2 regions of the Mucilaginibacter sp. NFX135 genome follow, and region 1 is predicted to be linked to the other one. Evidence: riboswitches for the same ligand, from Rfam matches in the RefSeq annotation. Region 1 holds a riboswitch; the other holds the start of a gene.
The links. A riboswitch is a leader RNA that binds a small molecule or an ion and turns the genes downstream of it on or off. The one in region 1 is predicted to bind S-adenosylmethionine.
Positions count from the first base shown of each region.

Region 2: linked by a shared signal. The riboswitch ahead of ACNURT_RS15915 (peroxiredoxin family protein) and the one ahead of ACNURT_RS15190 (O-acetylhomoserine aminocarboxypropyltransferase/cysteine synthase family protein) in region 1 are both predicted to bind S-adenosylmethionine.

Region 1 covers NZ_CP183412.1:3,615,887-3,620,695, forward strand. The annotation lists gene ACNURT_RS15185 (homoserine O-acetyltransferase family protein) at 1-672, opposite strand, end outside; gene ACNURT_RS15190 (O-acetylhomoserine aminocarboxypropyltransferase/cysteine synthase family protein) at 736-2,061, opposite strand; SAM riboswitch class I at 2,315-2,425, opposite strand; gene ACNURT_RS15195 (hypothetical protein) at 2,612-3,709, shown strand; gene ACNURT_RS15200 (trans-sulfuration enzyme family protein) at 3,706-4,809, opposite strand, start outside.
Region 2 covers NZ_CP183412.1:3,808,879-3,813,687, forward strand. The annotation lists gene ACNURT_RS15910 (GH92 family glycosyl hydrolase) at 1-1,191, opposite strand, end outside; SAM riboswitch class I at 1,521-1,630, shown strand; gene ACNURT_RS15915 (peroxiredoxin family protein) at 1,751-2,320, shown strand; gene ACNURT_RS15920 (SusC/RagA family TonB-linked outer membrane protein) at 2,686-4,809, shown strand, end outside.

The sequences.
Region 1 (4,809 bases):
ATCATCACTTTCTTCCTGCTGGGTTATGGAATAAGTTTTATATCCGCGATAGGAGAGCAGGGCGATACTTCTCGCCGCTTTAAGCCCTTTTTGGCCACCATCTGGTGTATTGGCATAAAAAGTACGGTCGGTAGTAATAGCGAGGCGCTGAGACTCATTAAACGCGATACCCCAGGGTGAATGACGGGCGTTGGTAGCAATAAGGATCAGGTTTTTGATCCGCTCAGGTTCTATAATAGCCCACTCTACCGCTTGTTGGCCACCAAGTGAACCACCTATAAGGATATGAATATTGTCAATCTGTAAATGATCTGCCAATAACTGATGTGCTTTTACAATATCCCTGATGGTAAACTGCGGAAATGCCTGAAAATAAGGTTGCCCGCTTACCGGATTGATGCTCAAAGGATTACTTGTACCATAAGGTGAACCTAAAATATTAGCGCACACAATAAAATGTTCTTCGGGGTTAAAAAGGAACCCGGTACCTACCAGGCCTTTCCACCAGTCAAACACATCGGCATTGGCTGTAAGTGCATGACAGATCCAGATCACATTGTCCTTCGCTTTATTTAACCTGCCATAAGTATGAAAACCAATTTCCAGATCCTGTATCTGCTGACCCGATTCAAATTCAAATGTTTCTGTGTACTTAAATATTTCTGTATTCATTATTTTATTATTCGAGTTTTAAGCTTGAGTTTTGAGTTACCGATTTCAACTCACCACTCACTATTATACTAACTCTGCAGCAAGCTGCTTTACTTTGGCAAATGCCTGTTCAAAATCGGCTTTGATATCATCAATGTGTTCGATGCCTACCGATACTCTTAATGATGTTGGCGTAACCCCAGCTGATAACTGTTCTTCGTCAGAAAGTTGCTGATGCGTTGTGGCCGATGGTTGAATGATTAGCGTTTTGGCATCACCCAGGTTAGCCAGATGGCTTACCAGTTGTAAACTGTCGATAAAATGACTTGCTTGTTGTTTATCACCTTTGATTTCAAATGACAACACCGCTCCAAAACCGTTTTTTAAATATTTTTTTGCCAGCGCATGATATGGTGATGACTGTAGTCCCGGATAGCTCACCTTCGCTACTTGCGGATGCTGCTCCAGCCACTTGGCCAATTCCAGCGCGTTATCTACATGGCGTTGTACACGCAACGACAAGGTTTCCAAGCCTTGAATGTTCAGCCATGAATTAAATGGCGATTGTGAAGGGCCAAAGTCACGTAAACCTTCAACACGGGCGCGTATAATAAACTGAATGTTACCAAACGGGCCATTGATACCAAATACATCAGCAAATACCAAACCGTGATAGCCTTCAGATGGTTCTGTAAACTGAGGGAATTTTCCGTTACCCCAGTTATAATTACCACCGTCAACAATAACACCACCAATACTTGTACCATGACCGCCTATCCATTTGGTAGTTGATTGCACCACAATATGAGCTCCGTGCTCCAGCGGTCGAAAAAGATATCCGGCTGCGCCAAATGTATTATCAACAATAAGCGGCAGGTCGTACTTTTTGGCTAAAGCGGCTACCTTTTCAAAGTCAGCTATCGCATATCCAGGATTACCGATGGTTTCCAGGTAAATAGCTTTGGTTTTATTATCAATTAAAGCCTCAAGGTTTTCAGCTGTATCATCTTTTGCAAAACGTACGTCGATGCCCAAACGCTTAAAAGCTACTTTGAATTGATTGTAAGTACCACCGTAAAGAAAAGGTGAGGTAACAAAATTATCACCGGCTTGTAGTATATTATTTAAGGCTAAAAACTGGGCCGCCTGGCCCGATGCTGTAGCCAAAGCCGCAACACCACCTTCTAAAGCCGCCACACGTTTTTCAAACACATCTGTAGTAGGATTCATTAAACGGGTGTAGATATTCCCAAACTCTTTCAGTGCGAAAAGATTGGCCCCATGCTCCGCATTTTTAAATACGTATGATGTGGTTTGGTAAAGCGGCACAGCACGTGAACCAGTGGTCGGGTCGGCTTCCTGACCTGCATGTAATTGTAGGGTTTCGAATTTTAAATTGTTGGCAGACATAGTTGTAAGATTGAAATGTGTTTAATTAATTTTTTGACGATTTGATGGATTTTTAACCTGCCGGTAAATAATCTTTACCAGCTGTTGCAACACGTGTGTTTTTCGGGATCGGAAAAAGAGGGCGTGTTAAGTCGATCAGCAGCAGCAACACATACAAATACCGCTAATATTTAAGCAAATAGGTTGTATGTTACCGTTTGAGGTATTAAAAATGTTGTACTGATTAAACTTAATTAAACTTTTCATGGTTATAAATTTATATTCCCCGGGGTTATTTTCCGGGACAGGAATTGGCACCTTCTCCAATTTTGGAGGGTTGCCAGCGGGTCATTGAGCCTGATCTCTCGCCGCTTCTTTATAAATCAAAACCCGAACTATCGCGGAGAATTGACCAATGGTATTGCTACCAAATATTGTTGCAAATATAGGGTGATATATATTGAAATTCCAAATTAAATTTTAAAAGAGAGTAATTTTAACTTAAGTCGTATTTCACCATGTCGGGATATGAAGTATATTTGTCTATTATAAAAGTGAAATACTAAACCTTATGCCCAATTATTGTTCATTCAGACGCCTAATTGCTATACTTGCTATTTCGTCATTAATTCTTCAGTCGAACTCCTATGCGCAATTAACTGATTCTACATCTAAAAAATTAAGAATTAATGGTTTTTGCTTATGCCAAACTGCATTATCCGACTTAAAAAAAATTGATAATAACTTACAGGAAGTCTCGGTTGAAGAAATGGATCTCCCTCCAAACTGTTATGGTCAGGATTCCCGCTTTATAGCAGGAAAGGGCTATGCTATAGCAGGACAATCAGGAATGATATTTCAAAAAGATCAAGCATCTGATTTTATTAGCAAAATCAGGCTAACCAAACAATTTGCAGGAAAGCTTCCTGATGGAACTTTTATTGATCTGAGTAAATTTCTATTAAAGGATTTAATAAAATTATATCCAAACTTAAAAGATACATGGGGTTCAAGAGGATGTTCAACATATTGGAATTTTTCAAATGGAGCTGTATCTTTTTATCTAAAAATCGATTCTACTAAAAAGCCTCAATTTCCGATAGATGAGGCTTACTATATGGATAAGCCCATAGTTGCCGTAGATATAACATTATCTTGCTACGGGGTAGAAAAAGAAGATGCTAACTCACATGCCATAGAAATGCCGGAAATAAATAATGATCCTGTATTTTTTATCGATAGTGTAAAGGTAAATAAAGCAGACCTCATGCGTTATAATCCGAATGACATTGCAACGGTTACTGTATATAAAGACACTAATGCGATCAAAAAAACAGGGGTTGAGGCGAAATACGGATTAATATATATCGAGACAAAGAAATTCGATATTGCTCGTTATCAAAGATATTTCAGCTCAAAATCATTCGAATACGCCAAACTTATTTCTGCCGCAAAGGACTCTCAAATCCAATACATACTAAATAAAAGACCACTTGATACAAACTACGAGGGCGATCTGGCAGCGGTTAATGATAAAATATTCAAAGGAGTAAGAATCATCAATAAACAACAGCTATTAAGTGAATTTGGAATAACCGGCAAATCTTATGGTGTAATTATCAGCTCTGACATTCCATCAAATTTGTATAAAGGAAAAGATAAATTTTAACCAAGTGCCTGTTTTAAATCCGCAATCAGATCATCAATATGCTCCAATCCAACAGACACCCTTAATAGATTACGTGGTGTTTTGGTATCTGGCCCCTCAACAGTTGCGCGGTGTTCTATCAAGCTTTCAACACCTCCCAGACTGGTGGCACGGGTAAATAAGTTGAGTTTGTTGATGATGTTATGCGTATCGTTTTCATCACCCTTAACTATAAAGGATAACATACCTCCAAAAGCCAGCATTTGTTCTTTAGCTATAGCATGCTGCGGATGCGAGGGCAAGCCTGGGTATAGTACACGTTCAACCTTAGGATGTTGTTCTAAAAACTCAGCCAAAAGCTGCGCGTTTTGTACATGACCTTTAACGCGATAAGGTAACGTTTTAATACTGCGGGCCAGGTAATAGCAATCAGTTGGGGAGGGGATAGCACCACCCATTTCCTGTACCTGGCGTATTTCTTGCCACCATTCGCTTTTTTCGACGGTAATTAAAGCGCCGCCCATCAGGTCGCTATGACCACCAAAATATTTGGTTGCCGAGTGCATTACCAGATCGGCGCCCAAAGCAAGCGGTTGCTGACATATCGGGGTAGCGAAAGTATTATCACATACCACTTTAATCCCCCTGGCTTTCGCAATCGCAACAATCTTTTTAATATCGGTGATCTTCAACAACGGATTCGATGGAGTTTCTAACCATATCAGCCCGGTTTCGGGCTTAATATGCTTTTGCAACACCTCAACATCGTTTACATCAATAAAATCAAAAGTTAAAATACCAGCAAACAGATTTTTAAGCTGATTGCGCAAACCATGATACATATCATCAGGTGCTATAATATGCGTCCCCGCAGGCAACGATTGAAATACCGACATACCCGCCGCGTTTCCCGATGAAAATGAGGCAGCGTCAACGCCGTTCTCTAATTTAGCTAATACATTCTCCAAAGATGCCCTGTTAGGGTTTGATGAGCGGCTGTAGATATGCCCGCCAGGGAAATCACCATCGATACCGCGTTCAAAAGTGGTAGACAATATAATAGGTTGTATCACGGCTTTTGATGATTCGTCCTTTTTATTCCCGGCGTGTATAGCTATAGT
Region 2 (4,809 bases), 190 kb from region 1:
CAGCAGCGGGTGCAACGCCCTGAAAGTATCCCAAAGCGAATAATCATTGTACGATTCACCTTTGTGCACCTTATCGTCAAAGGCGCTGTAATATTTACCGTACTCCGAAAACTGTCTCGGAAACAGCATGGTATGGAATAAAGCGGTGTAAAAGATCGTCCGCTGATCCCTGCTTACCCTGCTTAACTGTATAACTTTTAGGGCCTGTTGCCATTGGTCGCGCGTGCTTTTTATTACCTGGTCAAAATCCCAGTCAGGGATCTCCTTTTTAAGGTTTTCGCGGGCCTGCTCCAGGCTGATAAATGACGTGGCTACTACTACCCTCACCTCGTCATTAGCCTTGGTACGGAACGATATAAAGGCCCCCATCCGGGTACCATATTGCTCATGACTGCCTTTGTTGATCACCTGCTTGTCCCAGGTACCATATTTTTTGATCTGCTTGTTAAACTTGATCACAAAATACCCTTTAAAATTCTTCAACTCAGGACCTAACTGTGCCGACTGCCGGTCGGGGTTATAACCTGTTATTTCGTTATTTACCGTATCTACGTGCACATAACCTTTTAGCTTTTTAATCCGTACGGTATAATCATTGGCCCAGTCCTTCAGCTCTGGGTTCAGGTTGATGCCCTGGATAATGATGTGCGCCTGATCGGCCTTGGGAAAAGTAAACCGGAACATACCACAGGTATTAGCGCCCGCTATTTCGGCTTTGATCTTCTCTGCCCCTGTAGTTTTTAGCTTTACCGAATAATAATAAGGTTTGGACACCTCATCTTTATGGCTGAAGGAAAGTACGCGCTCCTTTGGTAAAACACGTAATTTACCTACCTGCGGCATCACCGAAACATAGCCATAATCGCCCATCCATACGGTAGGTTGGTGGCTGGCCGCGAAACCGATAACCTTACTATCCTCATAGTGGTATACCATGTAGCTCATTTTGTTTTCGCGGGTTTGGGCTACAAAGTTGGTCATGGCAAAGGGTACGTTTACGCAGGGCATGGTGCCGCCACCACCATTGCCTTCCTCAAAATTTTTGGCAAAACCTTTTAGAGAAGTGCCTATCAACGGATCAACATAATCAACCTCGTCCAGTTGCTTTTTGGCGGCAGTGCTTTGGGCGAAATTATCCGCGTAAACAAAGGTTAGTAAGCCTAACAAGTAAATGCTACGTTTTAATTGCATAGTGAGCAGAAGGTATAATTGGTAAGCGACCTGACAGATCAAAAACAAATCTCTTATTTTAAGGTCATATTTCTCAAAAATAGTTGAATTATTTACTTAATCGTTTTCCTGATCTTTTGTTTTACCCGCCATCCATTTTCATGGGCGCTCAGTCTTGTGGAATCTGGAAATAAGTTCAGGATGACTTACTCTATTTCATCTATCTTCCTCTCTCCTTTTGCCACCCAATTGTAAGAAATAAGCGAAAATTACCAAATTAATATAAAGTCTATGGATTTAATAGAATTATTTATATGTTTGCAGCCGAAATCGTTCTTTATTTCATTTTTTAATTATCCAGAAAGACTGAGGGAAAGGCCCTGTGATGTCTTAGCAACCTGTACAGATTGTTATAAAGGTGCTAATTCCTATCTGCCATTATTTGCAGAAAAGATAATGATACGTCCACATTATACAGCTATAGGCTGTTCCAATATCCTCTCCATTATTTCTGTTTAATTGAAATCTGTTAATTTTTTATCCCTGGCTTAATTATAGCGGGCCTTATTTAATAAATTCAATGAACAACAAACTTTTACTCATAGTTTCTCTTTTCCTATCCACCGGCGTTGCCGTCCAGGCACAATCGGTACAGGCTGTAGATTCGGCTAATATCGATCGTGGTTATCTGGTAAAAGTTGGCGACCAGGCCCCAGATGATTTTGAATTGGTACTCACAAACGGTACCAAAACTACCCTAAAGCAGTTACGCGGCAAAGTAGTGATACTTCAGTTTACTGCCAGCTGGTGCAGTGTATGCCGCCAGGAAATGCCACACCTGCAAAAAGACATTTGGGAAGCTTACAAAGATCAGGGCCTGATATTGATTGGCGTCGATCGTGATGAGCCTTTGAAAAAAGTGCAGAAGTTTCACAGCGACATGAAGATCACCTATGATCTGGCACTTGATCCTGGTGCCGAAATTTTTGGAAGGTTTGCCAATAAAAAGAGCGGTGTTACCCGTAATGTCGTGATCAACCGCGAGGGCCGCATCGTTTATCTCACCCGCCTGTATGATCAGCAGGAGTTTGCCTCAATGGTTAAAGTGGTCGACGCTTTGGTGAATAACAAAACCGCATCTGTAAACTAAAATATATAATAAGGCATGTGTCGTTGATCCTGTCGTCACACTATTGCTATATCGATTTAACCAACAATCACACCGGATATGAAAACAAATTACATAACCTTAAACAACGCTTCTGTTTTGAACATTTACACTTTAACATCTGCTTCTACCCCTATGTCATCTATGCAAAACATGTGTTGCTGCTGTTAACTTACAGCGTTGCTTAGGTCGGTCAGGCTTTTTATCTCAGACAACACAACCCAATAATCAAAAATTTACAGTTTAAGGGAATGATATAGATCACCGGGTCATCAGATCTGCGGATGACTAAGCCTTTCATTTTTCCGGATGCTGTATGGTATCGTTAACATTCACAATCAATTACCATGTTTAAAAATTACAAACTACTACTGGCAATACTGTTGCCTTTTATTTTCATCCAAACGGTTGCAGCGCAATCTGTTAAAATAAGCGGAGTGGTAACCGCCAAGTCAGACGGGTTACCCTTGCCCGGCGTAAGTGTTTCTGTTAAAGGAACAACCAACGGTGTACAAACCAGCAGCGACGGTAAGTTTACCTTAAGCGCCAAGGTAAATGACGTGTTATGGATAACTTATATTGGTTTTACCACTAAAGAAATACCCGTTACCGGCAGCGACGCCCCGCTCCGTATCATCTTAGAAGAACAGGCCAATGCGCTGAACGAGGTGGTGATCACGGCGCTCAACATATCCAAAGATAAAAAGACGCTCGGCTATGCCGTGCAGGGTTTAAAATCGAAGGATATCTCCGAAGCCAAAGAAACCAACCTGGTGAATGCCTTAAGCGGCAAAATAGCCGGTGTAAACGTAACCAACAGCCAGGGCGATATGGGTTCATCACGTATCATCATCCGTGGTGAAACCTCTATTTCAGGTAATAACCAACCCTTGTTTGTGGTTGATGGTTTACCCGTTGATAACAGCCAGTTTTTAGGAACCGGTGGTTCAAGGGATTTTGCCAATGCTATTTCAGATCTTAACTCAGAAGATATTGAATCGCTTACTGTGCTAAAAGGGCCTAATGCTGCTGCACTTTATGGCTCGCGAGCTGCTAATGGTGTAATTTTAATAAAAACTAAAAGTGGAAAAGGCACCAAAGGCTTGGGAATTAATATTAATTCAAATACTTCGTTTTCCAATTTATTGGGTCTGCCCAAGTATCAAAATGAATACGGTCAGGGTTCAAACGGCAAATTCAGCTATGTGGATGGTAAAGGCGGTGGTGTAAATGATGGTGTGGATGAAAGCTGGGGTCCTGCCCTGGATGGTCAGCTGATCCCTCAATTTAACTCAAATGGTACACCCGTTCCCTTTATAGCCCATCCAGATAATGTACGCAGTTTTTTTAAAACAGGTGTAACATTAAATAATGGTATTTCACTGGCAAGCTCAGGTGATAAATATGATTTCAGATTAGGTTATAATAATCTGCATCAAACCGGGGTTATTCCTAATTCCGAACAGGGTCGCAACTCATTTATATTGAATGCCACTTACAAGATCACCCCTAAACTAACCTTAACCACCATTGCTAACTATATTAAAGATGATGCCGCCAATTTGCCAGGCTCAGGCGGTAAAAGAGCTACCAGTACTATGCTGCAATTTACATGGTTTGGTCGCCAGGTTGATGTAAGTCAGTTAAAAAATTATTTGGATGCCAATGGCAATACCTTTAACTGGAACAACAGCTATTACAGCAATCCATATTTTATGGCTTATGAAAATACAGTTGGACAAACAAAGAATCGTTTTATCGGTAGCGCGGAATTGAACTATAAGATCATCGACGGATTATCGGCAAACTTCCGTACCGGTACTGATTACTATAACGACCGCCGCAAGATCAAAATAGCCTATGGTACTAATGGTACTCCTTTTGGCTCATATGAAGAAGATGCTTACGATGTTACCGAAACCAACACCGAAGGCCGGTTACAGTATACCAAAAAGTTAAACGATGATTTTTCTATCGACGCCTTAATAGGTGGTAATATCAGGGTAAATCTATTAGAGAATCATGATCAAAAGGCACCCAAACTGGCTGTTAATGGTTTGTATACATTAAGCAACTCACGTGATCCGCTGATATCATCAAGCGCTTATTACAAATCTAAAAGGTATAGCTATTTTGCATCGGGCCAGATTGGATTCAGGAACTATGCTTTTTTAAACGTTACTGCACGCAACGATTGGTCATCTACACTTCCAAGAGCCAGTCTGTCATACTTCTACCCTTCTGTTAACGGAAGTTTGATATTATCAGAAGCGCTGGATATCAAGAGCGATGTATTGAGCTATTTAAAACTTCGTGGTGGCTGGTCAAAAGTTGGTAAAGACACTGACCCCTACAAACTGCTAAATACATATGATTTTACTGCTCCCTTTGGTTCAAATCCTCAGCAAAGTGCCAATAGCCTCAACCTTAATCCTAATTTAAAGCCAGAAACCACAACCTCTGCAGAAGCG